DNA from 4 places in the Streptomyces montanus genome. Region 2 is predicted to be linked to each of the others. Evidence: riboswitches for the same ligand, from Rfam matches in the RefSeq annotation. Region 2 holds a riboswitch; each other region holds the start of a gene.
The links. A riboswitch is a leader RNA that binds a small molecule or an ion and turns the genes downstream of it on or off. The one in region 2 is predicted to bind cobalamin.

Region 1 (7,384 bases), on a different contig from region 2:
GCCCCGGCGGGCATCGACGAGACGTCCCCGGAGGACTACACGGCGGACGCGGGCGACAAGGGTGTCCAGGTGGAACTGCCTCCGGCGACGGCGGGCTCCGCGCACTAGCCGCGGCCGCCCCTACCCATTCCCATCCCCTGGGGCTCCGCCCCAGACCTCGCTCCTCAAACGCCGGACGGGCTGATCTTCAGCCCGTCCGGCGTTTGAGGACGAGGCCGTTCAGGCCGATACGGGGGGTCTGGGGGCGCAGCCCCCAGGGATGGGACGGGTAGGGGCGGCGGGGGCGAGAAAACCCGGCGGTCCGGCGTCGTACCCGTCGTGCACACTGCATCGCATGGACATCGTGATCCGAGCAGCGGACCCCGAGGAGTACGACACCCTCGGCGAGATCACCGCGCAGGCATACCTCCAGGACGGGCTGCTGGACTTCGGGGAGAGCGACAGGTACCTCGGTGAGCTGCGGAACGTGGCCAAGCGGGCCGCCGCCGCCGACGTGCTCGTCGCCACCGAGCACGATCGCGTGCTCGGAGGAGTGACCTTCGTGCCGGCCGGCGGCCCGATGGCGGACATCGCGCGCACGGGCGAGGCCGAGATACGGATGCTGGCGGTCACCAAGGAGGCCCGCGGCCGAGGCGTAGGAGAGGCGCTCGTACGCGCCTGCGTCGAGCGCGCACGGGCCACGGACGGCTGCGTAGGCATGGTGCTGTCCACTCAGCGCGCCATGCACAGCGCCCACCGGATCTACGAGCGCCTCGGTTTCCGGCGCACCCCCGAGCGCGACTGGAACCCGATTCCGCACCTCGACGACATCACTCTCCTCGCCTACGAATTGACGCTCTGACACTCTTACAGCCGACATGCGACACAACATGTAGGGGTGCTTTCCCGGCCCGGCACAAGATGTATGCTCATGCTCGCTGTCGCCGCAGGGGAATCCGGTGCGAATCCGGAACTGTCCCGCAACGGTGTACTTGTGCGTGTTCGTCCAGTCGTTCGCGTACCAGCGTCAGTCCGAGGACCTGCCGACAGCGTGCCCAGGCCGTCCGGCCCGGGTTCCGATGACGTCCGGGCCTCGCGGAGTGGGCCGGTGGACGCGGCGTACCACCGCGCAGAGTGCGTACGTCCGTGTGCCCCGAACCCTCTTCCCGCGGGCCCCCTGCCGAGCGAGGGAGATCCCCCACGTGACCATCGCGCCAGCCGATCCGGCTTCAGCGACCGAGGCGACCGTGACACAGGCCGAGGCCGAAGCCGACGGGCCGGGGACCGTGTTGCTACGGACCTTGACCGACCTCACCGCCGACCTCCCCGACGCCGACCCCGGCAGGGTCGCCGCCGCCGCGCTGCGCGGCCGGTCCGCCACCGCGGACGAGACGGAGCTGCGCGTGCTGGCCACCGAGGTGGCCGCGGGCCTCATCTCCGACGACCCGGTGTACTCGAAGCTGGCCGCGCGCCTGCTGACGGTCAGTATCGCCGCCGAGGCCGCCTCGCAGGGCGTACGGTCCTTCTCCGAGTCCGTCGCGGTCGGGCATCGGGAAGGTCTCATCGCCGATCGCACCGCCGAGTTCGTACGGGTCCACGAGGACCGGCTCGACGCGCTCATCGACCCCGCCGGCGACGACCGCTTCGGCTACTTCGGCCTGCGCACCCTCCACAGCCGCTACCTTCTGCGACACCCGATCACCCGGTACGTCATCGAGACCCCGCAGCACTTCCTGCTGCGCGTCGCCGCGGGTCTCGCCGACGACACGGCGTCCGGTCCCGCCACAGACACCAGGTCCGTCGACGAAGTGGCCGCGCTCTACGGCCTGATGAGCCGGCTCGACTACCTCCCCTCCTCCCCCACGCTCTTCAACTCCGGCACGCGGCACCCGCAGATGTCGTCCTGCTATCTCCTCGACTCCCCGAAGGACGAGCTCGACTCCCTCTACGACCGCTACCACCAGGTGGCCCGGCTCTCGAAGCACGCGGGCGGCATCGGGATCGCGTACTCCCGTGTCCGTTCCCGTGGTTCGCTGATCCGCGGTACGAACGGGCACTCCAACGGCATCGTCCCGTTCCTGAAGACCCTCGACTCCTCGGTCGCCGCGGTGAACCAGGGCGGCCGGCGCAAGGGCGCGGCCGCGGTCTACCTGGAGACCTGGCACTCCGACATCGAGGAGTTCCTGGAGCTGCGCGACAACACCGGTGAGGACGCCCGGCGTACGCACAACCTGAACCTGGCGCACTGGGTCCCGGACGAGTTCATGCGCCGGGTCGCCGAGGACCGCGTGTGGTCGCTGTTCTCGCCGTCCGACGTGCCCGAGCTGGTCGACCTGTGGGGCGAGGAGTTCGACGCCGCGTACCGCAAGGCCGAGGACGCGGGACTCGCGAAGAAGACCATCCCGGCCCGCGAACTGTACGGCCGCATGATGCGCACCCTCGCGCAGACCGGCAACGGCTGGATGACCTTCAAGGACGCGGCCAACCGCACCGCCAACCAGACGGCCCTGCCCGGCCACACGGTCCACTCCTCGAACCTCTGCACGGAGATCCTGGAGGTGACGGACGACGGGGAGACGGCCGTGTGCAACCTGGGGTCCGTCAACCTGGGGGCGTTCGTGGACACCGATTCCCAGGACATCGACTGGGAGCGGCTGGACCAGACCGTCCGCACCGCCGTCACCTTCCTCGACCGCGTCGTCGACATCAACTTCTACCCGACCGAGCAGGCGGGCCGCTCCAACGCCAAGTGGCGTCCGGTGGGCCTGGGCGCGATGGGCCTGCAGGACGTGTTCTTCAAGCTGCGGCTGCCCTTCGACTCGCCGCGGGCGCGCGCCCTGTCGACCCGCATCGCCGAGCGCATCATGCTCGCCGCGTACGAGGCGTCCACCGACCTCGCCGAACGCAACGGCCCGCTGCCGGCATGGGAGAAGACACGTACGGCCCAGGGTGTCCTCCACCCCGACCACTTCGACGTGGAGCTCGTCTGGCCCGAGCGCTGGGCCGCGCTGCGCGAGCGCATCGCCTCGGTCGGCATGCGCAACTCGCTGCTGCTGGCGATCGCCCCGACCGCGACCATCGCGTCCATCGCGGGCGTCTACGAGTGCATCGAGCCGCAGGTCTCCAACCTGTTCAAGCGCGAGACGCTGTCCGGCGAGTTCCTCCAGGTCAACTCGTACCTGGTGGACGAGCTGAAGAAGCTCGGCCTGTGGGACGCACAGACCCGCGAGGCGCTGCGCGAGTCGGGCGGCTCGGTGCAGGGCTTCAGCTGGGTGCCCCAGGACGTGCGCGAGCTGTACCGCACGGCGTGGGAGATCCCGCAGCGCGGTCTCGTCGACATGGCCGCCGCCCGCACCCCGTTCCTGGACCAGTCGCAGTCCCTGAACCTCTTCATGGAGACGCCGACCATCGGCAAGCTCTCCTCGATGTACGCGTACGCCTGGAAGCAGGGCCTGAAGACGACGTACTACCTGCGCTCGCGCCCGGCGACCCGGATCGCCCGCGCGGCCGGTTCGAACTCCGCCGCCCAGGCGCGGCCCCAGAAGAACATCCCCGTCCAGCAGGCCGCCGACCCCGACTCGGTCGCCTGCTCCCTGGAAAACCCCGAGTCCTGCGAGGCCTGCCAGTAATGACGAAGCGTCACCAGAATCTCCTCGACCCCGGCTTCGAGCTGACTCTCCGTCCCATGCGCTACCCGGACTTCTACGAGCGCTACCGGGACGCGATCAAGAACACCTGGACCGTGGAGGAGGTGGACCTCCACTCGGACGTGGCCGATCTCGCGAAGCTGTCGCCGGGCGAGCAGCACCTCATCGGGCGTCTGGTCGCGTTCTTCGCGACGGGCGACTCGATCGTCGCGAACAACCTGGTGCTCACCCTCTACAAGCACATCAACTCCCCCGAGGCGCGCCTGTATCTGTCCAGGCAGCTCTTCGAGGAGGCCGTGCACGTCCAGTTCTACTTGACGCTGCTCGACACCTATCTCCCCGACCCGGAGGACCGCGCCGCCGCGTTCGACGCGGTCGAGAACATCCCGTCCATCCGCGAGAAGGCCGCGTTCTGCTTCAAGTGGATGGACTCGGTGGAGAAGATGGACCGGCTGGAGAGCCAGGCCGACCGCCGCCGGTTCCTGCTCAACCTCATCTGCTTCGCGGCGTGCATAGAGGGTCTTTTCTTCTACGGTGCCTTCGCGTACGTCTACTGGTTCCGCAGCCGTGGTCTGCTGCACGGCCTGGCGACCGGCACCAACTGGGTGTTCCGCGACGAGACGATGCACATGTCCTTCGCCTTCGACGTGGTCGACACGGTCCGCAAGGAGGAGCCGGAGCTCTTCGACGACGAGCTCCGGCAGCAGGTCACCGACATGCTCCGGGAGGCCGTCGAGGCCGAGCTGCAGTTCGCGCGCGACCTGTGCGGTGACGGTCTCCCGGGCATGAACACCGACTCGATGCGGCAGTATCTGGAGTGCGTCGCCGACCAGCGCCTGACGCGGCTCGGCTTCGCTCCGGTGTACGGCTCCGAGAACCCCTTCTCCTTCATGGAGTTGCAGGGGGTTCAGGAGCTGACCAACTTCTTCGAGCGGCGTCCGTCGGCGTACCAGGTGGCGGTGGAGGGCACCGTCGACCTGGACGAGGACTTCTGACTCTTCTGACTCCTCCGGCTCCGGTCCTCGGCCGAAGCGTCCTCGGCCTCCCTGAGCTGACGGTCGATGCGCCTGTCGTGCGCGATGCCGATCAGTGCGGGGAGGACGAGGACCGCGAGGATCCCGAGGACGGTCAGCATTCCGGTGAGGGCTTCCATGTGTGTATCCATGGACACCACTGTCGCGCCGGTTGCTCCTTACCGTCAGTGGCAGGACTGCCGTACGCCCTCGAATTCCTGCCAGGCCTCGGGCACACTGGCAGCATGCTGAACAACGTGGCCGTCATCCTGCTCGACGGCGTACATCCCTTCGAACTGGGTGTCGTGTGCGAGGTGTTCGGCCTCGACCGCAGTGACGAGGGCCTTCCGGTGTACGACTTCGCGGTCGCCTCGGCGGAAGGCCCGACGCTCAGCACCCACGCCGGGTTCTCGGTCTCCGTGCCGTACGGTCTCGAACGGCTCGAAGAGGCCGACCTGATCGCCGTCCCGGCCGGGAGCAACTACATCGGGCGCACCTACCCGCCCGAGCTGCTCGACGCCCTGCGCCGGGCCGCCGACCGCGGCACGCGGGTGCTCAGTGTCTGCTCCGGCGTCTTCGTGCTGGGCGCCGCCGGGCTCCTCGACGGGCGGCGCTGCACCGTTCACTGGCGGCATGCGGACGAGCTCGCCCGGCGCCATCCACGGGCGATCGTCGAACCCGACGTGCTGTACGTGGACGAGGACCCGGTCGTCACCTCGGCCGGCACGGCCGCCGGGATCGACGCCTGTCTGCACATCGTCCGCAAGGAGCAGGGCCCCGAGGTCGCCAACGCCATCGCGCGCCGCATGGTCGTGCCACCGCACCGCGCCGGCGGCCAGGCCCAGTACGTGGAGCGGCCGCTGCCGCGCTCGCGGTGCGACACGGTCGGCGAGGTGCTCGTCTGGATGGAGCGTCATCTCGACGAGGAGGTGACCGTCGAACAGCTCGCCGCCCGTGCGCACATGTCCCCGCGTACGTTCGCGCGCCGCTTCCAGCAGGAGACGGGCACCACCCCGTACCGCTGGATCCTGCGCCAACGGGTGCTGCTGGCCCAGCGGTTGCTGGAGGCCACCGACGAGACGATGGACGCGATCGCGGACCGCACCGGGTTCGGGACGGCGGCCGCGCTGCGCCACCAGTTCGTACGGTCGCTGGGGACGACCCCGCAGGCGTACCGGCGCACGTTCAGGGGCCCTGAGGCAGCCGCCTGAACGTGCGCCGGCCGCTCGGGCTCAGAGCGGTATGGGCTTCAGCAGCAGCCGGTTCGGCCGCAGCGTGATGCCGACCCGTGGCGCGCCGTTGGACTCGGGCACGTGCTCGAAGCGCCACTTGGACGCCACCGTCGCCGTGATGAGCGTCAGCTGGGCCATCGAGAAGTGGTCACCGGGGCACTTCCGGTTGCCCACACCGAACGGCCTCATCGCGTACTTCGGCACGTCCTTGGAGCGTTCCGGAAGCCAGCGGTCCGGGTCGAACTCCAGGTGCCGCTCGTACGAACGCGGATCGCGCTGGATCGCATACGGGCTGTACACGATGTCGGCCCCGGCTGGAATGCGATAGCCGCCGAGTTCGGTTTCGGTCACCGCCCGCCGCGTCAGAATCCATACGGCGGGACGCAGTCGCATCGTCTCGACGATGACATTGTTCGTGTGGGACAGCTTCCTGATGTCGCCGAATGCGACAGGCCGACCGCCCCCCGTGACGGATTCAGCCTCTTCGCGGATCCTGGCGGCGTGATCCGGGTGTTCGGTGAGCACGTGCAGGAGCGACACGACCATTGAGGCGATGGTTTCGCCGCCGGGAGTGAGTATCGCGACGACCTGGTCGTGGATCTCCTGTTCGCTGATGGGGTCGCCATTCCCGTCCTTCGCCTCCAGCAACGCCGTCAGCAAATCGTCCGGCTTTTGACCGGATGAGCGACGCTCGGCGATGATCTCGTCGACGACCAGATGCAGATCGGCCAATGCTCGGTTGAATCTGCGATTGGCGGGAATTGGCAGCCCATAGAGCGGTCCGGCCGGGATCACCATGCGCCGGTACATGCCGCGGAACACCGTGGCGAGCGCGACGCACAGTCGCTCGGCCCGCTCGTCCATGAACTCGATGCGCAGCAAGCAGCGTGCCGCGACGCGGACGGCGACCCGGAACGCCTCCGACGTACAGTCGATCGTCTCCCCGGGCTGCCACCGTGCGGCGAACGCGTACGCCTCCTCCTCCATCACCGAGGCGTACTCGGGGATGGCCTCGAGCCGGAACGCGGGCTGGATCGTCCGCCGCTGGCGCCGGTGCATCGGCCCGTTGGCGGTCGCCACGCCGTTCTTGCCCAGCAGGCCTTCCAGGGACTCCCACAGGGGTCCGCCGATCTCGTAGGCGGGGCTCAGCGCCAGCGCCCCGGTGAGGGCCGGCGTGGTGACGGCGTACACCGTCTTCGGGCCCAGCCTGAGCCGGACGACGTCACCGTGGTCACGCAGCCGGGCCAGGAAGCCCAGCGGGTCGCGCATCAGTTTCCAGCCGTGCCCGAGGCCCGGGACACCGCCTCCCGCGAGGGGCGGAGTACATGGCTCCGGTATCTGAACGGCTTCCGGCCCGACTGACTCGACGGTCATTTCTCACCTGCCGTTTCGTTGTTGACGTACGGGGGTGTCGACCGGTCGTCCCAGCTGTCGACTCTGTACCGGCCGGACTCGTGGTGGAACCAGTACACGGAACTGAACCAGTTCCGCATATTGAAAAGACAGACCCGCA
Region 2 (7,384 bases):
GCCCCTTCTCGGTGAGCACGTAGTCGCACCGGACCGGCTCCGTCTGGTACGGCCGCTTCTCCAGCAGCCCCTCCTCCACCAGCCGGCGCAGCCGGTCCGTCAGCGTGTTACGGGCGATCCCCAGCGACTCCTGGAACGCGTCGAACCGCCGGATCCCGTAGAACGCCTCACGCAGCACCAACGGCGTCCACCAGTCCCCGAGCAGGTCCATGGTCCGCGCGATCGAGCAGGGCCACTGCGCAAAGGATGTCCGTCTCATGACGGCCAGCATAGGTTCGTCCAGTCGTGAGACCCAGCAGGTAGACCGAGCAGCGGGCACTACGCGGCACTGCGAGGGCTCCTCATCCAGCACGCCGAAGATCTCGCACGGAAGATCGACAAAGCAAGTGACCTCGCGCAGCCGAACCCGATCCGCCGGGACTGAGTTCTGAAGGCCATGGTGAATGACGCAGAAATGGTGCTCGGTAAAGCGTCAGGTGAGTGCCAGTGTTCCGGCAGTCTTGGGCGGGCAGGAGCTGCGGTTTGGCGTGGGCACCGAGCAGGGATCGCAGGACGCGGTGCGACAGCTCACTGGAGGGCATGAAATCCGCTCAGTCGCAACCCTCCGGAAGTCATGAAATCCTTCAACTCGCAAATCCGCCAGAGGGCGCAAAATTACTCAGTCCGCAAATCCGGCAGAGGGCATACAGTCCGTTCAGCCGCAACAGTATTGAACAAGAAATTCTAAGCTTGACGGCGTCGTGGAGTTTGCTTATGGTCCAGTCGTTCAGGTTCCCGCCGATCGATATCCGAAGGTGTTCATGACCCCGCCTCCAACGTTGCCGAAGTCCAGGCAGCAGTTGATTCTTGCCGTTCTTATGCTGTGTTCACTGCTGATTTGGATAGAAAATACCGTCCTGAGTACTACGCTGGAGACCCTTGCAGACCCGGTCCGTGGACTGGGGGCCAATCCCGGTCAGCTGCAATGGGCGACCGGTTCGTACACTCTGGCCTTCGCCACATTGATGTTCACTGCAGGCGCATTGGGCGATCGGTTCGGTCACCGGACTGTGTTCTCCAGTGGGTTGGTGATCTTCGCCGGGTCCTCGCTGTGGGCGGCGTACGCAAGCGATGCGGGCCAGCTGATTGCAGCTCGAGCTGCGATGGGGGTGGGCAGCGCGCTGATCACGCCCGCCATGATGGCCATCCTTATATGGACCTTTACCGGCCCCGCGCGGGCTGCCGCGATCGGCATTTTCTCGACGTCGGCCGGTGTCGGAATGGCTGCCGGCCCGGTGCTGGCGGGGTTCCTGCTCGATCATTTCTGGTGGGGCTCGGTCTTTCTGATCAATGTTCCGGTCGCGGCATTGGCGCTGGTCGGGCTTGCCGTGCTGGTTCCGAATTTCCGCAGCCCCACTCCGCGACCACTGGACCCCGCTGGAATGTTGCTGTCGATCAGTGGGCTCGTGGCGTTGGCCTACGGGCTGATCCGGGCGGGCCAGGTGGCGGTGTGGAGTCGTACCGACGTCTGGGCGCCGATTGTTGTCGGTCTAATTCTGCTGGCCGTTTTCGTACTCGTCGAACTGCGTGTCAAGGTGCCCAGCTTTGATCCGCGAATGTTCACGCAACGCACATTCGGTGGCGGAAATATGGCGCTCGGATTGCTGCTCTTCGGTGTGGCCACCATCACCTTTTATAACGCGTTCTACCTGCAAGGCGCGCTCGGATTTTCGCCGATGAAGGCGGGTTTGGCCAATATCCCGACCGCATTCGGCGCGCTCGCGGGGGCGCCCCTTGCCTCGCGCCTGGTTCGCCACCTGCCGCTACGCCTTGTCACCGTGCCGGCGCTAACCGTGGCTGCGCTGACCATGGGCGGGTACGGGTTCCTCGGACTGCAAACTCCACTCGTCTGGATCGAGATTCTGTTGTTGATACAGGGTCTCTCGATCGGCATGGTGATCGGCCCCGTTACGGCCGCATTGATCAGCGACCTGCCGTTGGAACAGGCAGGTGCAGGATCGGCCGTCACCAACACCGTGCGACAAACCGGCAGTGTGATCGGAATCGCAGTAGGCGGCACGATCATGTCGATCACGTACCGACGTGCGATCGAACCTTCGCTGGAGGGTGCACCCGGTCCGGTGCAGGATCAGGCGCGAGTTTCCGCCGAACAGGCCCGCCACGTCGCCACCACTGTCCACCGGCCCACTCTTGCTCAGGCTGCTGATAATGCGTTTATCCATGCTATGCACGTCGGCGCGGGCTGGATCGCGGTCATCGCGCTCCTCGGAGCAGCTGTGCTGCTGACGACCTTGCCTGCTGCCGGAAAGAAGAAGGGTCCGACACCGGAGCCGGACTACGAAGAGGCCCGCAGCTCCGTCTGAGAGTGTGATGGCGGAACCCAGGCTCAGGCTCGCCGCAGGGCAGCATCAAATACCAGCTTCCGCAGCTCAGCGGGCGCATTGGGTGCATCTCGCCAAGCGTCTGCGATCGCGAGAAGCGCCTCCCACGCGAGCTCGGCAGCGACGCCGGGCTGACCGGTGTCGATGTCGGCGAACAGCCGCTTGCAGAGGACGTTGGTGACGTTATACAGGGCGCCCGAGGCACGGGCCACATCGGCCACACCCGAGTCCGCAGCATGACACGGTTCACCGGGAAGCCGAATGGCAACCGAACCCGCGGAGTAACTCCGCCCATGAACGAAGTCGCGCAGAGCGCAGAGTTGATCTCGGGTCGGCAGGGACGGCTGGACAATGCGCTCGGTCACCAGCCGACTCCATCGGTGCCGCCCCCGCCTGCCGCCCCGACGCCGGCTCCAACTCCCGTGGCCAGGTTCCAACTACCGTGTCCCGGCTCAACATCACCAGAGGTTCTCGCACAGGCTCTCACCCACCGGGCCAGGCTCGGTGCCAACCATCCCTCTTATGTGCCAACTAAGAATCCTCGTCACACCGAGCTAACGCCGTACCCGGGGCATCCCCAAGCCGATCCACGAGATGATCTCGCGCTGGATCTCGTTGTTTCCGCCGCCGAAGGTGAAGATGACGGCCGAGCGGTAACCGCGTTCCAGTTCGCCGTGGAGCACCGTGCCCGCCGAGCCCTCCTTGAGAACGCCCGCCGCCGCGACGATCTCCATGAGCCAGGCGTACGCGTCCCGGCGCGCCTCGGAGCCGTACACCTTCACGGCGGAGGCGTCCTGCGGGGTGAGCGTGCCCTCCTGGACGGCGTTCACCATCTGCCAGTTGAGGAGCTTCATCGCGTCGAGCCGGGTGTGGGTCTGGGCGAGGCGGCGGCGTACCCAGGGCAGGTCGACGACGCGGTGGCCGTCGGCGAGCTTGGTCTCCATCGCCCAGCGCTGCACGTCGTGCAGGGCGCGGATGGCCATGGTGCCGTGCGCGGCGAGGGTGACGCGTTCGTGGTTGAGCTGGTTGGTGATCAGCCGCCAGCCCTTGTTCTCCTCCCCTACCCGGCGCGAGGCGGGGACCCGGATGTTCTCGTAGTAGCTCGCGGTGGTGTCGTGCGAGGCGAGCGTGTTGATCAGGGTGCAGGAGTAGCCGGGGTCGGAGGTCGGCACGAGGAGCATGGTGATGCCCTTGTGCGGTGGGGCATCCGGGTCGGTGCGTACGGCGAGCCAGACCCAGTCGGCGGTGTCCCCGTTGGTCGTCCAGATCTTCTGCCCGTTGACCGTGTAGTGGCCGGTGGCCTCGTCGCCTTCCCGTACGGCCCGCGTCTTGAGCGATGCCAGGTCCGTGCCCGCGTCGGGCTCGCTGTAGCCGATCGCGAAGTCGATCTCGCCGGAGAGGATCTTCGGCAGGAAGTACGCCTTCTGTTCGTCCGTGCCGAACTGCATGATCGTCGGGCCGACCGTGTTCAGCGCCATCAGCGGCAGGGGTACGCCCGCCTGGGCGGCTTCGTCGAAGAAGATGAACTGTTCCATCGGGCTCAGCCCGCGCCCGCCGTACTCCTTCGGCCAGCCCACCCCTAGCCAGCCGTCGGTGCCGAGCCGGCGAATGGTCTCGCGGTAGAACCGCTTCTGGGCCGCGGGGTCGCCGTATCGCGTGTGGACGTCGTCCGGCACCAACTCGGCGAAGTAGGCGCGCAGTTCGGTGCGCAGTCGCTGCTGCTCCGGCGTGTATTCGAGATGCACGGCGCCTCCTGGCTCCCACGGGGCTCCGCTGGCCTGCTGCTCCGGCCACCCGGACCCGACCCGGACCTGACGGCGGACACCGTAGAACGTGTTTCAGAAATTGGGAACACACAACAGTGGGGGCGCGCAGAAAGGGCCCCCGGACAACCGGGGGCCCTTATCGGCGCTCAACCTCTCAGTGTGCGACAGGAGTTGCCTGTGCTGCGGCCCCGTTCTGCTGAGCGGCAGCCGTACGCGGTGCCAGCACGCGCTCCGCCAGGAGCCCGAAGACCAGGCCGTACGCGGTCCACAGGGTCACCTGGATGGCGAGTGCCGCCAGCCGGTACTGCCACAGCAAGGTTCCGGAGAAGCCCTCCGGGACCTCGTTGAACGACGGCAGGAACGCGTACGCCAGACCGACGAGCAGGACGAAGAACGCGCCCGCCGCCACGGTGGCGTTCCAGTTGCCCAGGCGCGGCGCGAGGCGCTTGCCCAGGATCACGGTGCCGACGGCCAGTAGGACGCCGAGCACGACCATCAGGAAGTACAGCGTGGTCCGCTGGTTGAGGGTGTCGGGGTTGCCGACGGCCGGCGGGTTGGGCGGGTACTTCAGGAAGGGCACGACGTACACCGCGAGCAGGCCCGCGGTCGCCAGCAGCAGGGCGCTCGCGCGCGGACCGAAGCGGCCGATCCTGCCGAGGGCGAAGCAGTAGGCGAGCGCGGCGATACCGCCGAATGCGACCCCGTAGACGAGGACACCGGTGGACAGGCCCGCGGTGGACTGCATCGTGCGGCTGACGAGTTCGGTGCCGCCGTGCTCGTGGGAGTGGGCCTCCTCGTATGCGATCGCCGCGTCGACGCGCGGTTCACCCAGGAAGTACGCGACGACCAGGGCGAGCAGGCCCGCGGCGAGACCCGCGAGCATGCCACGCACCAGGAGGTTTCTGACGGTGATGGAGTTCATCGAGTTGTCCTGTTCGGTTCCTTGTCGCCGTCAGTGGCAGGGGAAGCCGAGCAGGTGGCGGGCGTCGTGCACCCACTCGTGCACACCCTCACCGGAGACCAGGGAGGTGGCGCCCTGCTCGGCGCCGACGAAGTAGAGCAGGACCAGCATCAGGATGCCGAAGAAGACCGCCCAGGGGGCGATCGCGCCGATCGGCAGCTTGGCCGGCACGGCGGCCGGTGCGGCAGGGGTGGTTGCGCTCGGCTGAGCGACGGAGTGGGCCATGGCAGGACCTCCTGGGGGAACTCGCGTCCCGACTCGGTGGTGCACAGGACGACGGCCACGGGTCTGACTTGCCCGAACTGCACCGCTCCTGGGTGGAGGCGGTCGGTACGGCTTACAGTGGCGCGACCGTGCCGGATTCTCACCGGCTTCCGTCGAACCGTCGTCAATATCGACGAGAACGTACCGCGAAGCGGGGACGCGGCCAAGGGCGCACGGAGTTCGGAAGGTGCGCCGGTGTCCTGGTCACGGCATCAATTCCGGGCGCTGCCAAGGGTGTTGAGCTCTGTTGAGCACGAGAGGGGGACTGATGACGAGCCGAGTGATGTTGATCTCACCAGCGATCAGTGCGGCGCTGCGGGAGGCACGTTTCGACGACGGATGCCCGGTCGACGCCGCCGGGCTGCGGAACGCGGAGGCGGCCGCGGGTTCGCTGCCCGCCCCGGACCGGGCCCTGTTCTCCCCCGGCGTGCGCTGCCGCGACACCGCCGCCGCCCTCGGCCTCGACGCCGCGGCAGAGCCCGAGGTGGCGGGGCTGGACGTGGGCCGCTGGCGTGGCGCCACCCTGGCCGAAGTGAGCACCGACGAACCGGAGGCGGTCGCGCGGTGGCTGACGGACCCGTCCTGTGCCCCGCACGGCGGCGAGTCCCTGCACGGGCTGTGCGACCGGGTGGAGAAGTGGCTGGAATCGGCCGGCCAGTTCTCGGGCCGGATCGTCGCCGTCGTCGAGCCGGAGATCGTACGGGCCGTGATGGTACGGACGCTCGGGGCTCCGGAGTCGGCGTTCTGGCGCATCGACGTGCCGCCGCTGACCGGGACGGAGCTCAGTGGGCGGGACGGGCGCTGGAATGTCCGCGTGGGACGGGCGCTTGGGGACTTTGGGGACTGACGACGGGGTGCCCCGTCCGCCCCATCACCTCACCCCAGTTGCTCCGGTTACTCTTGCAACTCCGATCACACCCTCACACCCTCACACCCTCACACCAGGAGGGCGAGAAACTCCGTGCAGGCGCGTGCGCAGTCGCGGCAGGCCTTCGCACCGTCCTCGGCACCGGGGTTCCGGTCGAAGACATGCGCGGTCTCGAGGCAGACGGCTCGGCACCACTCGACCTGGGCGCGTGTTCCGGTCTCCTCCTGCCAGGTCTGATCGGCCAGGACGCGGCACGTCGCGTCGCAGACCTCCGCGCACAGGATGCCCTTGCGCCGCAGTTGCTGCTGGTTCTCCGGACCGTCGAGATCGGCGAGGCTCGCGCGCAGGGCACACATGCGCGCGCACTCGGTACAGGCCTGCGCGCAGGCGAACCGGTCCTCGAGGAAACGGACGAGTTCCTGCTGATCTGTTGCTGACACGCTGTCCGGGTAGCCGGACAGCGGCGCGCCAAACCCCGCACAAGCGCAGACGCGGTCACCCGTCTGTTCAGTGGACGTCGGTGGAGGAATCGGTGTGGGTGTCGGCGTCCGTGTCGGTCGCTGCCAGCACCGCCACCCGGGTGCGGGTGGGATCGAGCACGGCGAAAGCAGCGTCCGACGTGTCGTGGTGGAACCAGTCCGTGAACGCCATGAAGCGCAGCCACCGGTGGTCGGTGGCGCGCCGCGCCGCCTCCGGGAACGGGATGTCGTCGGGCAGCCCCATCAGTGCGTACAGGCTGTTCCAGGCGTGCAGCCGGGCGTACGCGCCGCTCTGCCCCCGGCCGTTCACCCCGCCGTTGTGTGCTGCCGCGAACAGTTCGTTGATCACGTCGTCGGGTGTGGTGTGGCAGGTGAGGGCACCACCCCGGCGCGTGGCCGCGCCCTCCAGGCACTCCAGGGGGAGTTCCTTGATGAACGCGATGTTGAAGTCGTCCGGATCGAGCGGGCTCGGCAGCGTGAAGAATCGCGCCTCGGGCTCGCGCGACCAGCCGCTGACGGTGAAGGGCTCGGCGGCCGCCCGTGCGCGCCGGCCGTCAGGTGTTTCCCCGGCCGTACGTCCGGCTGCCGCACCGCTGTCGGTGGGTGGAATCTCCGGGAAACGCGACCGTAGCTGATCCGGGGTCTTTACGGAGAGGAAGCCCCGG
Region 3 (7,384 bases), on a different contig from region 2:
TTCCATCGCCCCCGACTCGGACCCCCCGACCTGGGTCATCCTCTCCGCCGGTCTCGCGATCGCGCTCGGCACGTACCTGGGCGGCTGGCGCATCATCCGCACGATGGGCAAGGGCCTCACCGACCTCCAGCCGCAGCAGGGCTTCGCCGCCCAGACCAGCGCGGCCACGGTCATCCTGGCCTCCTCGCACCTCGGCTTCTCCCTGTCCACCACTCACTCGGTCTCCGGCTCGGTGATGGGCGCGGGCCTCGGCCGCAAGGGCGGCGTGGTCCGCTGGTCCACCGCCACCCGGATGTTCATCGCCTGGGGCCTCACGCTCCCCGCCGCGGCCCTGGTCGCCGCGATCGCGGAGTACGCGACCTCCTTCGGCACCTGGGGCACGTCGCTCGTCGCCGTCTTCCTGGTCGCGTCGAGCGCCGCCATCTGGGTGGTCTCCCGCCGCGAGGTGGTCGACCACACCAACGTCAACGACACCGACACCGAGGAACTCGCTGGTGTGGTGACCACGGCCCTCGCCGCCGTCGCCCCACCCCCGGCCGGCACCGTGACGGAGGTCCTCACGGACACCGCCCAGGCCTCCAGCGAGACCTCGGCGAACTCGTCTGCGTCATCGGCGTCGTCGGCGTCGTCGGCCGCTGTCTGAGCATCGAGCACCCAGGCACGAAGGAAGAATCAGCATGCACATCGACTGGGCAGCCCTCGGCTCCGTCTTCGGAGTCAGCCTCATCGCCACCATCGCCCTCGTGGGCCTGTTCACCCTCGGCATCGTCGGTCTCTCGCGACGCGAGCAGGCCTCGGCGCAGGGCGACTCGGCCGCCCTCGCGGTCACCGGCGCGTACGCCTGCTTCGCGGCGTGCGCGGCGGCGGTGGCGTACGGGATCTATCTGATCGTGGCCTGACCCGGACCTCACTGGTCCACACGCCGTTCCGCGGGCGGGTAAGTGCATGCCGCACTTACCCGCCCGCGGGGTTTTTCGCGTGGCGCCTCGAGGCGGCCGCGCCACACACCGCGTGTGGGCCTCAGCACACTCTCCTTGCGCAGGTCAACAGCAAGTTGACGGGTCTTCCAACCCGTGGTGGACTGCCGGAGCCATATACGGCGGCAGGAGAGGAAGCCGGTGCGAGTCCGGCGCGGTCCCGCCACTGTCACCGGGGAATCGATCCCCCGGGAGCCAGGAACTCTCGCCGTCGGTCTCGTCGAGCCAGGGCGTGGACACCCTGAGTGAGGACATATCGCCATGCGCGGCTGCCTGTTGCGGTTCAGTGTGCCGAGTACGAGGGTTCTGCCTGACGTAGCGACGGGCTGAGCCGATGCGTGCCGATCGCGTCTTCGCGTACGGCGCCGCCGCCGGCCTCCTCGGTGACCTGCTCCTCGGCGATCCTCGCCGCGGGCATCCGGTCGCCGCGTTCGGCCGGGCCGCGGGTGCCGTGGAACGGGTGCTGTGGCGGGACCACCGGGGGTGGGGCGCCCTGCACACCACTGTGTGCGTGGGTGGTGCCGTGTCCCTCGCCGCCGTCGCCGCCTCGGCCGTACGTCCCTCCCGTACCGCCTCCGTCGCGCTCACCGCCGCCGCCACCTGGGCCGTGGTCGGGGGGACTTCGCTCGGGCGCGAGGCGCGGGCCGTCGGCGAGGCGCTGGCCGCCGGGGACATCGAAGCGGCCCGGGAGCGGCTGCCGCACCTGTGCGGGCGGGACCCGCAGGCACTGGACGCCGACGGGATCGCGCGGGCCGTCGTCGAGTCCGTCGCCGAGAACACCTCCGACGCGGTCGTGGGCGCTCTGGTGTGGGGCGCGGTCGCCGGAGTCCCCGGACTCGTGGGCTTCCGCGCCGTGAACACACTGGACGCGATGGTCGGGCACAAGTCGCCCAAGTACCGGCGGTACGGGTGGGCTTCCGCGCGGCTCGACGATGTTGCCGGGTGGCCGGGGGCGCGGCTGACTGCCGTGCTCGCGGCCGTCGCGGGAAGCGATCCGCGGTCGGCCGTACGCGCCTGGCGTACCGACGCCTCGAAGCACCCGAGCCCCAACGCCGGGCCCGTGGAGGCGTCGTTCGCGGGGGCGCTCGGGGTGCGGCTGGGCGGGACGCTGTCGTACGCGGGGCGTGTTGAGCATCGGCCTGTGCTGAACGGGGAGGGGCGTTCTGTGCAAGTGGGAGACATTGAGAGGGCTGTTCGGTTGTCGCGGAGGGTTGGCTGGCTTGCGCTCGGGGTGAGTGCGGCGGGTGCGCTGCTGCGGGGGCCGGTTTCAAGGCGCCCGGTGCTGCAGGCTGTGCCCACCCGTTCCGCCCTGCGGAACGACTGCCCACAGCAGTGGGGGCGTGCCTCATGAGTGGGGGGCTGCTTGTCGCCGGGACCACTTCCGACGCCGGTAAGAGCGTCGTCACCGCCGGGATCTGCCGGTGGCTGGTGCGGCAGGGCGTGAAGGTCGCGCCGTTCAAGGCGCAGAACATGTCCCTCAACTCGTTCGTCACGCGCGAAGGCGCCGAGATCGGGCGGGCGCAGGCCATGCAGGCACAGGCGTGCCGTGTCGAACCCACCGCGCTCATGAATCCCGTGCTGCTCAAGCCCGGCAGCGAGCGGAGCAGTCAGGTGGTGCTCATGGGCAAGCCCGTGGGTGAGCTGAGTGCGCGCGGGTACCACGGCGGGCGGCAGGAACAACTTCTCGGGACCGTCCTCGACTGTCTCGCCGAGTTGCGGGGCACGTATGACGCGGTGATCTGTGAGGGGGCGGGGAGTCCTGCCGAGATCAATCTGCGGCGCACCGACATCGTGAACATGGGGATCGCCAGGAACGCCCGGCTTCCCGTGCTCGTCGTCGGCGACATCGACCGCGGGGGCGTCTTCGCCTCGTTCTTCGGGACCGTCGCCCTGCTGTCCCGCGAGGACCAGGAACTCGTCGCCGGGTTCCTCGTCAACAAGTTCCGCGGGGACGTGTCACTGCTGGAGCCCGGCCTTGACATGCTGCACGGGCTCACCGGGAGGCACACGTACGGCGTGCTGCCCTTCCGGCACGGCCTCGGCATCGACGAGGAGGACGGGCTGCGGGTCTCCCTGCGGGGGACGGTACGGGAATCCAACGTCGCGCCGCCCGTCGGCGAGGACGTCCTGCGCGTCGCCGTCTGCGCCATCCCGCTCATGTCCAACTTCACGGATGTCGACGCGCTGGCCGCCGAACCCGGTGTCGTCGTGCGGTTCGTGGACCGGCCCGAGGAACTCGCCGACGCGGATCTGGTGGTGATCCCCGGCACCCGGGGGACCGTCCGTGCCCTGGAGTGGCTCCGGGAGCGCGGGCTCGCCGACGCGCTCGTCCGCAGGGCCGCCGACGGCCGCCCCGTACTCGGCATCTGCGGCGGTTTCCAGATCCTCGGCGAGCACATCGAGGACGACGTCGAGTCCCGGGCGGGACAGGTCGACGGGCTCGGGGTCCTGCCCGTACGGGTGCGGTTCGCCCGTGAGAAGACCCTCACCCGCCCCGTTGGGGAGGCGCTCGGCGAGCACGTCGACGGTTACGAGATCCACCACGGGATCGCCGAGGTCGCAGGCGGCGAGCCCTTCTTGGACGGCTGCCGGGTCGGCGCCGTCTGGGGCACGCACTGGCACGGCTCGCTGGAGTCGGACGGATTCCGGCGAGCCTTCCTGCGCGAGGTGGCGGCCGCCGCGGGGCGCCGCTTCGTACCGGCCCCCGACACGTCGTTCGCCGCGCTGCGCGAGGAACAGCTCGACCGGCTCGGCGACCTGATCGAGGAACACGCGGACACGGACGCGCTGTTGCGGCTCATCGAGTCGGGCGCGCCGCAAGACCTGCCTTTCATTCCACCGGGAGCGCCCGCATGAGCACAGTGTTGTTGTTGTCGACCGCCGACACCGATCTGCTGGCGGCGCGTGCCTCCGGTGCCTCGTACCGGATCGGCAACCCGACCCGGGTCGATGTCGCGGAGGAACTGCCCGCGCTCGTCGAGGGCTCGGACATCGCCGTCGTACGGCTGCTGGGCGGCAAGCGTGCCTGGGAGGAGGGGCTGGCCGCGCTCAAGGCGTCCGGCGTCCCGACCGTGCTGCTCGGCGGCGAGGCCGTGCCCGACGCGGAGTTGATGGCCGAGTCGTCCGTGCCGGCGGGTGTGGTGGCGGAGGCGCTGCGGTACCTCGTCGAAGGCGGCCCGGACAACCTCACCGAACTGGCCCGGTTCCTGTCCGACACCGTGCTGCTCACGGGTGAGGGCTTCGTCGAGCCGCAGAAGATGCCCGACTACGGGGTTCATGGGGAGCGTCCGCGGATCGAGGGCCGCCCGACCGTCGGCGTCCTCTTCTACCGGGCGCACGAGCTGTCCGGCAACACCGCGTTCGTGGACACCCTGTGCGACGCGATCGAGGCGCGGGGCGCCAACGCCCTCCCGGTGTACTGCGGTTCGCTGCGGGGCGCCGACGCCGGCCTGTACGAGATTCTCGGGCGGGCCGACGCGCTCGTCGCCACCGTGCTCGCGGCCGGCGGCACGCACGCCTCCCAGGCGTCCGCGGGCGGCGACGAGGAGGCGTGGGACATCGGGGCGCTCGCCGACCTCAATGTCCCCGTACTGCAAGGGCTCTGCCTGACCTCGTCGAGGAGCGCCTGGGACGAGTCCGACGCCGCCCTCGCCCCGATGGACGCGGCGATGCAGGTCGCGATCCCGGAGTTCGACGGACGGCTGATCACGGTCCCCTTCTCCTTCAAGGAGCAGGGGCCTGACGACGTCCCGGTGTACGTCGCCGACCCGGAGCGGGCCGCGCGGGTCGCCGGGATCGCCGCACGGCACGCGCTGTTGAAGCACAAGGCGAACGCCGACAAGAAGCTCGCCCTCGTCTTCACCGCCTACCCGACCAAGCACTCGCGCGTCGGCAACGCGGTCGGCCTCGACACGCCCGCCTCCGCCGTACGGGTCCTCGACGCGCTGCGCGACGCCGGGTACGCCCTCACCGAGTACCCCGCGGGCGGCGACGAGTTGATCCACCGGCTCATCGCGGCCGGCGGCCACGACGTCGAGTGGCTGACGGAGGAGCAACTGGCCGCCGCGCCCGCGCGCGTACCGCTGGCCGACTACCGGGCGTGGTTCGACAAGCTCGATCCCGGGCTGCGGGACAGCATGCTGGAGGCGTGGGGCGAGCCGCCGGGCTCCCTGTACGTGGACGGCGACGACATCGTGCTCGCCTCCCTGCAGTTCGGGAACGTCGTCGTCATGATCCAGCCGCCGCGCGGCTTCGGCGAGAACCCGATCGCGATCTACCACGACCCGGACATGCCGCCGTCGCACCACTACATGGCGGCCTACCGGTGGCTGGAGAACTCGTTCGGCGCCGACGCGATCGTGCACATGGGCAAGCACGGCACCATGGAGTGGCTGCCGGGCAAGGGACTCGGGCTGAGCGGGGGCTGTGCGCCGGACGCGGTCCTCGGCGACCTGCCCCTGATCTACCCCTTCATCGTCAACGACCCCGGCGAGGGCACCCAGGCCAAGCGCCGCGGGCACGCCACGGTCGTCGACCACCTCGTACCGCCCATGGCGCGCGCCGACACGTACGGCGACCTGGCCAAGCTGGAGCAGCTCCTCGACGAGTACGCCCTCGTCTCCGACCTGGACCCGACGAAGGCCCCGGCGGTACGCGCCCAGATCTGGACGCTGGTCAAGGCGGCCGAGCTGCACCACGACCTGCATGTGGACGATCAGCCGGACGACGACGAGTTCGACGAGTTCGTCATGCACATCGACGGCTATCTGTGCGAGATCAAGGACGTACAGATCCGCGACGGCCTGCACATCCTGGGCGGCGGGCCGGTGGACGAGGCCCGCGTCAACCTCGTCCTCGCCGTGCTGCGCGCCTCCCAGGTGTGGGGCGGACAGGCGAACGCCCTGCCGGGGCTGCGCGCCTCGCTGGCCGAGCACTTCGGGCTGGTCGAGAAGGAGCTGCTGGCCGAGCCGGGAGCGCCGGTGAAGGTGCCGGTCGAGCTGACGGACCTGGTGGACGGCCCGTCCCGTTCGGCCGCCGACGCCATCGACCTGCTGGAGCAGCTGTGCCGGCGGATCGCCGAGGGCATGGAGGAGCGCGACTGGGCGGTCGCGGAGAGCCGTGCTCTCGTACGGGACGTCCTGGGCACCGAACTCCCGGACGCGGTCGCCGTGCTGGAGTTCGCGTGCACCGAGGTCGTGCCCCGGCTCGCCCGCACCACCGACGAGATCGGCCACATCCTCAAGGCGCTGGACGGCGGTTACATTCCGGCGGGCCCGTCGGGCTCCCCCACGCGCGGACTGGTCAACGTCCTGCCGACCGGCCGGAACTTCTACTCCGTCGACCCCAAGGCCATTCCGTCCCGGCTGAGTTGGGAGGTCGGGCAGTCGCTCGCGGACTCGCTCGTGGCCCGCTATCTGCAGGACACGGGTGAGTACCCGAAGTCCGTCGGCCTCACCGTCTGGGGTACGTCGGCGATGCGCACCCAGGGCGACGACATCGCCGAGATCCTGGCGCTGCTCGGCTGCCGCCCGGTCTGGGACGACGCCTCGCGCCGGGTGACCGGCTTCGAGGTCGTGTCCCTGGAGGAGCTGGGCCGGCCGCGCATCGACGTCACGGTCCGTATCTCCGGCTTCTTCCGGGACGCTTTCCCGCACGTGGTCGGTCTGATCGACGACGCGGTGCGGGCGGTGGCCGAGCTGGACGAGCCGGCTGACAGGAACTTCGTACGGGCGCATGCCGACGAGGACACCGCCGAGCACGGCGACAGGCGGCGCGCGACGGCCCGTATCTTCGGCTCGAAGCCGGGGGCGTACGGGGCGGGTCTGCTCCCGCTGATCGACGCCCGCAACTGGCGCTCCGACGCCGACCTCGCCGAGGTGTACGCGGTGTGGGGCGGCTATGCGTACGGGCGCGGGCTCGACGGGCGGACGGCTCGGGGAGACATGGAGACGGCGTTCCGGCGGATCGCGGTCGCCGCGAAGAACGTGGACACGCGTGAGCACGATCTCGTCGACGCGGACGACTACTTCCAGTACCACGGCGGGATGGTCGCCATGGTGCGGCATCTGACCGGCGCCTCCCCTGAGGCGTACGTGGGTGATTCGGCCGTACCGGACCAGGTGAAGACCCGGACGCTGGGCGAGGAGACGCACCGCGTCTTCCGCGCCCGCGTGGTCAACCCGCGCTGGATGGCCGCGATGCGGCGGCACGGCTACAAGGGCGCCTTCGAGATGGCGGCGACCGTCGACTACCTCTTCGGTTACGACGCCACGGCCGGGGTCGTGGACGACTGGATGTACGAGAAGCTCAGCGCGGAGTACGTCTTCGACGCGGAGAACCAGGACTTCATGAAGAAGTCCAACCCCTGGGCGCTGCGCGGCATCACGGAGCGGCTGCTGGAGGCGGCG
Region 4 (7,384 bases), on a different contig from region 2:
GCCCGCGGTGCTGGGCGTGCGGGACGCCGCGCTGGCGGTAGCCGGAGTACCAGCCGACCAGCCCTCGCAGCGGCGGCGCCGGAGCCGCCCGCACCGCCTCGTCCACGAACGCGCCACTCATGCGGTCATTGTCCTGCGCCCGCCCGCGCGGCGCAGCAGACGGGTTGCGAGCGAGGGCCGTCGGTGCCCACCACTTCAGCCGGGCGGGAGTGCGCCCAGGAACCGTATGTGGGGGCGGTCGTCGGGGCCTTCGCGGGTGACGGCAGCCCGTACGCCGTAGACGTCGCCGATGAGGCTGGCGGTGAGGACGTCACGCGGGCTGCCGCAGGCCACCACCCTGCCCTGTTTGAGGACGACCAGTTGGTCGCTGTACATCGCGGCCAGATTGAGGTCGTGCAGCGCGATGACGCTGGTGAGGCGGAGTTCGGTGATCAGGGCCAGCAGGGCCAGTTGGTGCTGGATGTCCAGGTGGTTGGTGGGTTCGTCCAGCAGCAGTTCCCGTGGCTCCTGGGCGAGGGCACGGGCGATCTGGACCCGCTGGCGTTCGCCGCCGGAGAGGGTGTGCCAGGGCCGGTGGGCCTTGTCGGTCAGACCGGTGCGGGCCAGGGCGGTGCGGACGGCTTCCTCGTCGACCGCGGAGGTGGGTGTCCAGGCGCGGCGGTGCGGGATCCGGCCGAGACGTACGACGTCGTGGACGGTCAACGCGACCTGGGTGTCGACCTGTTGCTCTACGACGGCGATGCGCCGCGCGACCGCCCTGCGGCCCACCTGATCCAAGGGGCGGCCATCCAGGGTGATGACACCTGAGGCCGGGGCGAGCACGCCGGCGAGGAGACGCAGCAGCGTGGATTTGCCCGAGCCGTTGGGGCCGAGCAGACCGGTGACCGTGCCCGGGCGGGGTGTGAGGCTCACCCCGTCCAGGATCAACGTGCCGTCGGCGGTGCGGGTGACTCGCTCGGCGCGCAGCCCCGTGGTCTCGTCGAGGTCGGTCATCGCGTGCCCCTGGTGCGGTACAGGACGGCGACGAACGCCGGTACGCCGATCAGCGAGGTCACCACGCCCACCGGTACCTCCTGCGGGTCCAGCACCGTACGGGCGAGCGTGTCGACCCACACCAGGAACACCGCCCCGGCCAGGGCGGTGGCCGGCAGCAGCCGCGTATGCCCGGATCCGGTCAACGCGCGGGCGGCGTGCGGCAGCACCAGGCCGACGAAACCGATCGCCCCGGCCGAGCTGACCAGGGCGGCCGTCAGCAGGGCGGTCGCGCACAGCAGTTGCAGCCGGGTGCGGGCCACGTACACGCCCAGCGAGGCGGCGGCGTCCTGCCCGAAAGCGAACGCGTCGAGCGCGCGGGCGTGTCCGGCGCAGACCAGCAGCGTCACCGCCAGCACGGCCGTGCACACCCTCGCATCGGTCCAGTCGGCTCCGCTGAGCGAGCCGAGGAGCCAGAACAGCACCCCCCGAGTGGTCTCCGCGTCGGCTGCGGTCATCACGACGAAGGAGGTGAGCGCGGAGAACAGTTGCATGGCGGCGACGCCGGCGAGCACCACCCGGTCCGTGGTGCCGCCGAGGGTGTGGCTGAGCAGCAGCACCAGCGCGAAGGAGACCACGGCGCCGAGGAACGCGCCCCCGGAGACCGACAGGACACCGCCGCCCGCGCCGAGTACGACGACCACCACCGCCCCGGTCGAGGCTCCGGAGGAGACGCCCAGCACGAACGGGTCGGCGAGCGGGTTGCGCAGCAGCGACTGCATCACGGCGCCGCACACGGCGAGGCCCGCGCCGCAGACGGCCGCCAACAGGGTCCGCGGGAGACGCAGGTTCCATACGATGCCGTCCCGGATGGGCGTCAACTCCCTGTGTCCCCACCCCAGATGGGCCGCCACCGCGGACCACACGTCACCGACGCCGATGTCCGCCGGGCCGATGGTGATCGCCACGGCGACCGAGGCGCAGAGCACGGCAAGACCGGCCGCCCAGGCCAGGACCTGCCACACTCCGCGCACCGTGGCCGGTGCGACGGTCAGCGGGGCGGTGCTCATTCCGCGCTCATTCCGCGAGCTCGTGGGTGCGCAGCGCCGCCGCCACCTTCTCGATGCCCTCGACGGTCCGGATCGTCGGGTTCATGGCCTGTCCGGACAGCAGCACGTACCGTTTCTCCTTCACCGCGGTCATGTTCCGAGTGACGGGATCGGACTCCAGGAACTCGATCTTCTTGGCTGCGGTCTCGGCGGTCTGCTGCTTTCGGGTCAGGTCACCGATGACGAGGACGTCGGGGTCGCGGTCGGCAATGGTCTCCCAGTTGACCTGGGGCCATTCCTCGTGGGAGTCGTCGAAGACGTTCCTCGCACCGATCCGGCGGGTGACGATGCCGGGGGCGCCGCAGCAGCCCGCCAGGTACGGGGACTGGGAGTTGGCGAACCAGTACAGGAGAGTGACATCGTCGGCGTCGAGGCCGGAAGTGGCCTTCTTCACCCGGGCCTTCAGAGCGGCCACGAGCTGCTCGCCGCGAGCCTCGACGCCGAAGATCCTGGCCAGGTCGCGCACTTCACCGTAGACGGCGTCCATGGTCAGTGGCCGAGTACGCGCGCCGTCGCCGTCGCCGCTGTTGTCCTTGGCGACGCAGTCGGAGGGGGAGAGATAGGTGGGCACGCCGAGCTTGTCGAACTGCTCGCGCGGGGCCACGCCGCCCTTGCCGAGGGTGGAGGCGAAGGAGGCGGCGACGAAGTCGGGTTCGGTGTCCAGCACCTTCTCGAAGGAGGGCGCGTCCTCGGCCAGCCGCTTCACCTTGGCGTTGGCCTTCTCGAGTCCCTTCGCCACCGGGTCGGTCCAGGTGGCCGTGCCCGCCATGCGGTCGGCCAGCCCGAGGGAGAGCATGATCTCGGTCGTGCCTTGATTGAGGGAGACGGCCCGCCGCGGAGGACCGTCGATGCGGACCTTGCGCCCGCAGTTCTCCAACGTGATCGGATAACCGGCGGACTTGCTCTTCGCGGGGCTCCTGTCCGACGAGCCGGAGGAGCCGGAGGAGCCGCCGCAGCCGGTCAGCAGCAGGGCACCGGCCAGGAACAAGGCGGTATGACGGACGGGGCGTGCGAGCGGCACGGAAGCTTCCTTCGGCGTCGAGGGCTCATGCGCGAAGCCCGGTCGTACGATGTTCCCCCGGCCGTTTTCTCGGTGCCCGAGGCTGCCAGTAGGTCTTCGGACTTGGGGTCACCCGGACGAAGCGCCTTCCCGGACCGCGATCGCCGTCCAGTGGCCGTTTGCCTCGCCCGTCGCCCTCACCGCTGCGCGTCAGCTCCGGATTCACACCGGATTCCCTGATCCGTGCACGTACGGGTACGCACACGAGTACGACTGGCTCCGGCAAGCTACCACAGGCCCCTCACACCCCCGGGTCGTCAGTCCTCAGGAACACACCAGGAACAAACAAAGTCCGACAGGATCATTGCTCCGAATGTGTTCGGGTTCTAGGGTTTCTCTGGCTCACCAGGTGTCTTAGTCATCAGCAGTCGCGTTCTGGCCCTGACACCAACTTCCGTATGTCCGCAGCTTCGACAGGATCTGACGCTCCCTCAGTCCGTGCACCGCACTGTCGTACCGAGGAAGGCCATGGTCATGCCGCACCCGCACCGCCACCCACACGTGTCACCCACGGATCGGCCCCACCGCCCCGAGCGGGCGGTCGTCAGCCGCCGTCGTCTCCTTGAGGGAGGAGCCGCCGTCCTCGGCGCGCTCACCCTGTCCGCGTCGTCCGCCGTGGCGCACCCGGCCCGCCGGCGCGAGGCGGCGGACGGATCTCCGGAGTGGAACGGCAACATCGACGTTTTCCAGCTGGGGACCGAGCCACCGCACACCACGCTCATGCCGTACGCGGACGTCAGACAGGCACTCGCCGGCGACCGCACGCGCTCGCCGTACCGCCAGAGCCTCGACGGGAAGTGGAAGTTCGCCTACGCGGACCGCCCCGACGACCGGGACACCGACTTCTACCGCACCGACGTCGACGACTCCTCCTGGGACACCATCCCCGTCCCCTCGGCCTGGCAGCTGCACGGCTACGACTTCCCGATCTACATCAACATCACCTACCCGTGGTGGGGCCCCAACGGCCTGGGCGAGGAAGCGCAGCCGCCGGCCGCCCCGACGCGTTACAACCCCGTGGGCCAGTACCGGCGCACCTTCACGGTTCCTCGCAACTGGTCGGGACGACGGACGTTCCTGCACTTCGAAGGCGTCAAGTCCGCCCACTACGTGTGGATCAACGGCGAGTTGGCGGGCTACCACGAGGACTCCTACGTCCCCGCGGAGTACGACATCACCCCGCATCTCAAGCCCGGCACCAACCAGATCGCGGTGGAGGTGTACCGCTACTCCGACGGCGACTGGCTGGAGGACCAGGACATGATCCGGCTGAGCGGGATCTTCCGCTCGGTCTACCTCTACTCCACGCCGGACGTCCACCTGCGCGACTTCAAGCTGGACACCCCGCTGAGCGACGACTGCACGGCCGCCGAGCTGTCCGTGACCGCGAGTGTGCGCGGCTACGGGGACGCCGCTCGGGACTCCGGCAAGTACGCCGTCGAGACCCAGCTCTACGACGCGCGCGGCCACGCCGTCTGGTCCCGTCCGCTGCAGCAGTCCGTCGACCTCGGCTCCGCTCCGGCCGGCGAGGACGTCTCCGTACGGGCCGCCAAAGCCGTGCCCGCGCCGAAGCTCTGGTCGGCCGAGCACCCCTACCTCTACACCGCCGTACTGCGGCTGCGCGACCCGGCGGGCAAGGTGATCGAGACCCTGTCGCACCGGGTCGGAATACGCGAGTTCGCGCTCAAGGACGGGCTGATGCGCATCAACGGCAAGCCCGTGTCCTTCCGGGGCACGAACCGCCACGAGATGCACCCCGACCGCGGCACGGCGCTTACCCGCGCGGACATGGTCCGTGACATGGAAATCCTCAAGCGGATCAACATCAACAGCGTCCGCACCTCGCACTACCCCAACAACCCGCTGTGGTACGAGCTCGCCGACGAGTACGGCCTGTACCTCGTGGACGAGACCAACCTCGAGACCCACGGCATCCGTGACGAGTACCCGGGCGACCACGCCGACTGGAGCAAGGCCTGCGTGGCCCGCGCCCAGAACATGGTCCACCGGGACAAGAACCACGCCTCGGTCGTCATCTGGTCGCTCGGCAACGAGGCCGGCGGCGGCAGCACGTTCGTCGCCATGCACGACTGGATCCGGTCGTACGACCCGACCCGCGTCATCCAGTACGAGGGCGACGACCGCCCGGAGATCAGCGACATCCGCTCGGAGATGTACGAGAGCCCCGCGCGCGTCGAGGCCCGCGCCAAGGACACCGGCGACACCCGCCCGTACGTCATGATCGAGTACTCGCATTCCATGGGGAACTCGACCGGCAACTTCAAGAAGTACTGGGACGTCGTGCGGCGGCACGACGTGCTGCAGGGCGGATGGATCTGGGACTTCGTCGACCAGTCCCTGAGCTGGCCGACCCTCACGCGTGCGCTGTTCACTGAGGCCGGGCCGGCCGCGCTGCGCGGTGAGATCCAGGCCGGCAGCGCGACCTTCGACCGCGAGAAGGGCGTGTCCGGCAGCACCACCTTCGCCCGCGACACCGGCCTCGACATCACCGGCTCCCTGACGCTGGAGGCCTGGGTCACCCCGCATGTGACCGGCTACCACCAGCCCCTCCTCGCCAAGGGCGATACCCAGTACGCCCTGAAGCAGACGAACAAGAACCTGGAGTTCTTCATCCACGGCGGCGGCCAGTGGGTCACCGCGAGCTGGGCGCTGCCGGACGGCTGGACCGGCAAGGAGCACCACATCGCGGGCGTCTTCGACGCGGAGGCGGGCACGCTGACCCTCTACGTCGACGGTGAGGTGAAGGCCACCAGAACCACCACCCGGCGGCCCGGCAGCAACACCGCACCGCTCACGCTCGCCACCGACGCCGACAACCCGACCCGGGAGTTCAGCGGCACGATCCGTCGGGCGCGCGTCTACGCCCGCGCCCTCTCCGCGGCCGAGCTCGCATCCGACGGGCGCGGCCCCGGCGGCGACGGGGTGCGATTCTGGTTCGACGCGGCCACCGTCAAGGTCACCGAGAAGCGGCCGAAGGAGCGCACCTTCTTCGCGTACGGCGGCGACTGGGGCGACCACCCCAACGACGGCGCCTTCGTCGCGGACGGCATCGTCACCGCCGACCGCGGACACACCGGCAAGGCCGCGGAGGTCAAGCAGATCTACCAGGCCATCAACGCCGCACCGGCCTCCGGCGGCGACACCGTCACCTCCGGGCGGGTCACCCTCACCAACGAGTACCTATTCACCAACGTCAGTGAATTCGACGGCCGTTGGACCCTCGTCGCCGACGGTGAGGTGGTGCAGCGCGGGAAGCTGAGCCGTGCGCAACTGGACGTTCCGCCGCTGTCGAGCAAAGAGATCACCGTTCCCGTGAAGCTGCCGGACGACCAGGCGCCGGGCACCGAGTACTTCCTTCAGCTGTCGTTCACCACCAAGGAGCCCACGAAGTGGGCGAAGGCCGGCTTCGAGGTGGCGAAGCGGCAACTCGCCGTCGCCGCCGACAGCCCGGTGGTCAAGCCCGTGCCGCTGGAGCGCGTACCCGCACTGCGCCACAAGGACGGCGACGCGTCGGTCACCGTCACGGGCAAGGGCTTCTCCGGCAAGGGCTTCTCCGTCACCGTCGACAAGTCGAGCGGGGTCATCACCTCGTACGAGGCGGGCGGCACCCGGCTGATCAGCTCCGGACCCGCGCCGAACTTCTGGCGGGCGCCGACCGACAACGACTACGGCAACGGCCAGCACACCCGCAACCAGACCTGGCGCGACGCCGGCGCCCGCCGCAAGGTGACCGACGTGAGCGTGCGCGCGCTGCGCGACAAAGCCGTCGAGATCAAGGTCAGCGGCACGCTGCCGACCACCGTCGAGTCCACGTACACCACCACGTACACGGTCTTCGGCAACGGCGAGATCAAGGTCGACAACACCCTGCATCCGGGCGCGGCGAGCCTGCCGTACATCCCGGAGGTCGGCACGCTGCTCTTCCTGCCGCGCCGCCTGGACCGCCTGCACTACTACGGGCGGGGCCCCGAGGAGAACCACTGGGACCGCAACGACGGCACCGATGTGGGCCTTTACTCCGGGACCGTCGCCGGGCAGTGGACCTCCTACATCCGCCCGCAGGAGAACGGCAACAAGACCGACGTCCGCTGGGTCGCCCTGACCGACCGGAGCGGCGAGGGGCTGCTTGTTTCCGGCGAGCCGCTCCTCGAGGTCAACGCCTCGCACTTCACCCCGGAGGACCTGTCGGTCGGGACGCGCCACGACTTCCAGCTCACTCCGC

Region 1: another riboswitch for cobalamin. It lies ahead of FE633_RS31895 (ribonucleoside-diphosphate reductase subunit alpha); the one in region 2 lies ahead of FE633_RS26170 (CbtB domain-containing protein).
Region 3: another riboswitch for cobalamin. It lies ahead of FE633_RS30370 (cobalamin biosynthesis protein); the one in region 2 lies ahead of FE633_RS26170 (CbtB domain-containing protein).
Region 4: another riboswitch for cobalamin. It lies ahead of FE633_RS17800 (ABC transporter substrate-binding protein); the one in region 2 lies ahead of FE633_RS26170 (CbtB domain-containing protein).

Annotation. Positions count from the first base shown of each region.
Region 1 is NZ_VBZC01000043.1:53,715-61,098, forward strand. Features, by position in the region: gene mctP (monocarboxylate uptake permease MctP) at 1-108, shown strand, start outside; gene FE633_RS31890 (GNAT family N-acetyltransferase) at 335-841, shown strand; cobalamin riboswitch at 905-1,041, shown strand; gene FE633_RS31895 (ribonucleoside-diphosphate reductase subunit alpha) at 1,182-3,608, shown strand; gene FE633_RS31900 (ribonucleotide-diphosphate reductase subunit beta) at 3,608-4,621, shown strand; gene FE633_RS31905 (hypothetical protein) at 4,534-4,791, opposite strand; gene FE633_RS31910 (GlxA family transcriptional regulator) at 4,885-5,850, shown strand; gene FE633_RS31915 (bifunctional albaflavenone monooxygenase/terpene synthase) at 5,872-7,245, opposite strand; gene cyc1 (epi-isozizaene synthase) at 7,242-7,384, opposite strand, start outside.
Region 2 is NZ_VBZC01000031.1:6,684-14,067, forward strand. Features, by position in the region: gene FE633_RS26145 (winged helix-turn-helix transcriptional regulator) at 1-259, opposite strand, end outside; gene FE633_RS26150 (MFS transporter) at 741-2,363, shown strand; gene FE633_RS26155 (hypothetical protein) at 2,387-2,746, opposite strand; gene FE633_RS26160 (acyl-CoA dehydrogenase family protein) at 2,936-4,126, opposite strand; gene FE633_RS26165 (CbtA family protein) at 4,302-5,069, opposite strand; gene FE633_RS26170 (CbtB domain-containing protein) at 5,100-5,333, opposite strand; cobalamin riboswitch at 5,370-5,510, opposite strand; gene FE633_RS26175 (histidine phosphatase family protein) at 5,641-6,219, shown strand; gene FE633_RS26180 (four-helix bundle copper-binding protein) at 6,309-6,680, opposite strand; gene FE633_RS26185 (DUF6183 family protein) at 6,748-7,384, opposite strand, start outside.
Region 3 is NZ_VBZC01000039.1:81,655-89,038, reverse strand. Features, by position in the region: gene FE633_RS30380 (inorganic phosphate transporter) at 1-643, shown strand, start outside; gene FE633_RS30375 (hypothetical protein) at 678-899, shown strand; cobalamin riboswitch at 1,061-1,201, shown strand; gene FE633_RS30370 (cobalamin biosynthesis protein) at 1,312-2,328, shown strand; gene FE633_RS30365 (cobyric acid synthase) at 2,325-3,833, shown strand; gene cobN (cobaltochelatase subunit CobN) at 3,830-7,384, shown strand, end outside.
Region 4 is NZ_VBZC01000017.1:133,417-140,800, reverse strand. Features, by position in the region: gene FE633_RS17815 (AraC family transcriptional regulator) at 1-121, opposite strand, end outside; gene FE633_RS17810 (ABC transporter ATP-binding protein) at 196-993, opposite strand; gene FE633_RS17805 (FecCD family ABC transporter permease) at 990-2,042, opposite strand; gene FE633_RS17800 (ABC transporter substrate-binding protein) at 2,050-3,102, opposite strand; cobalamin riboswitch at 3,173-3,374, opposite strand; gene FE633_RS17795 (glycoside hydrolase family 2 TIM barrel-domain containing protein) at 3,616-7,384, shown strand, end outside.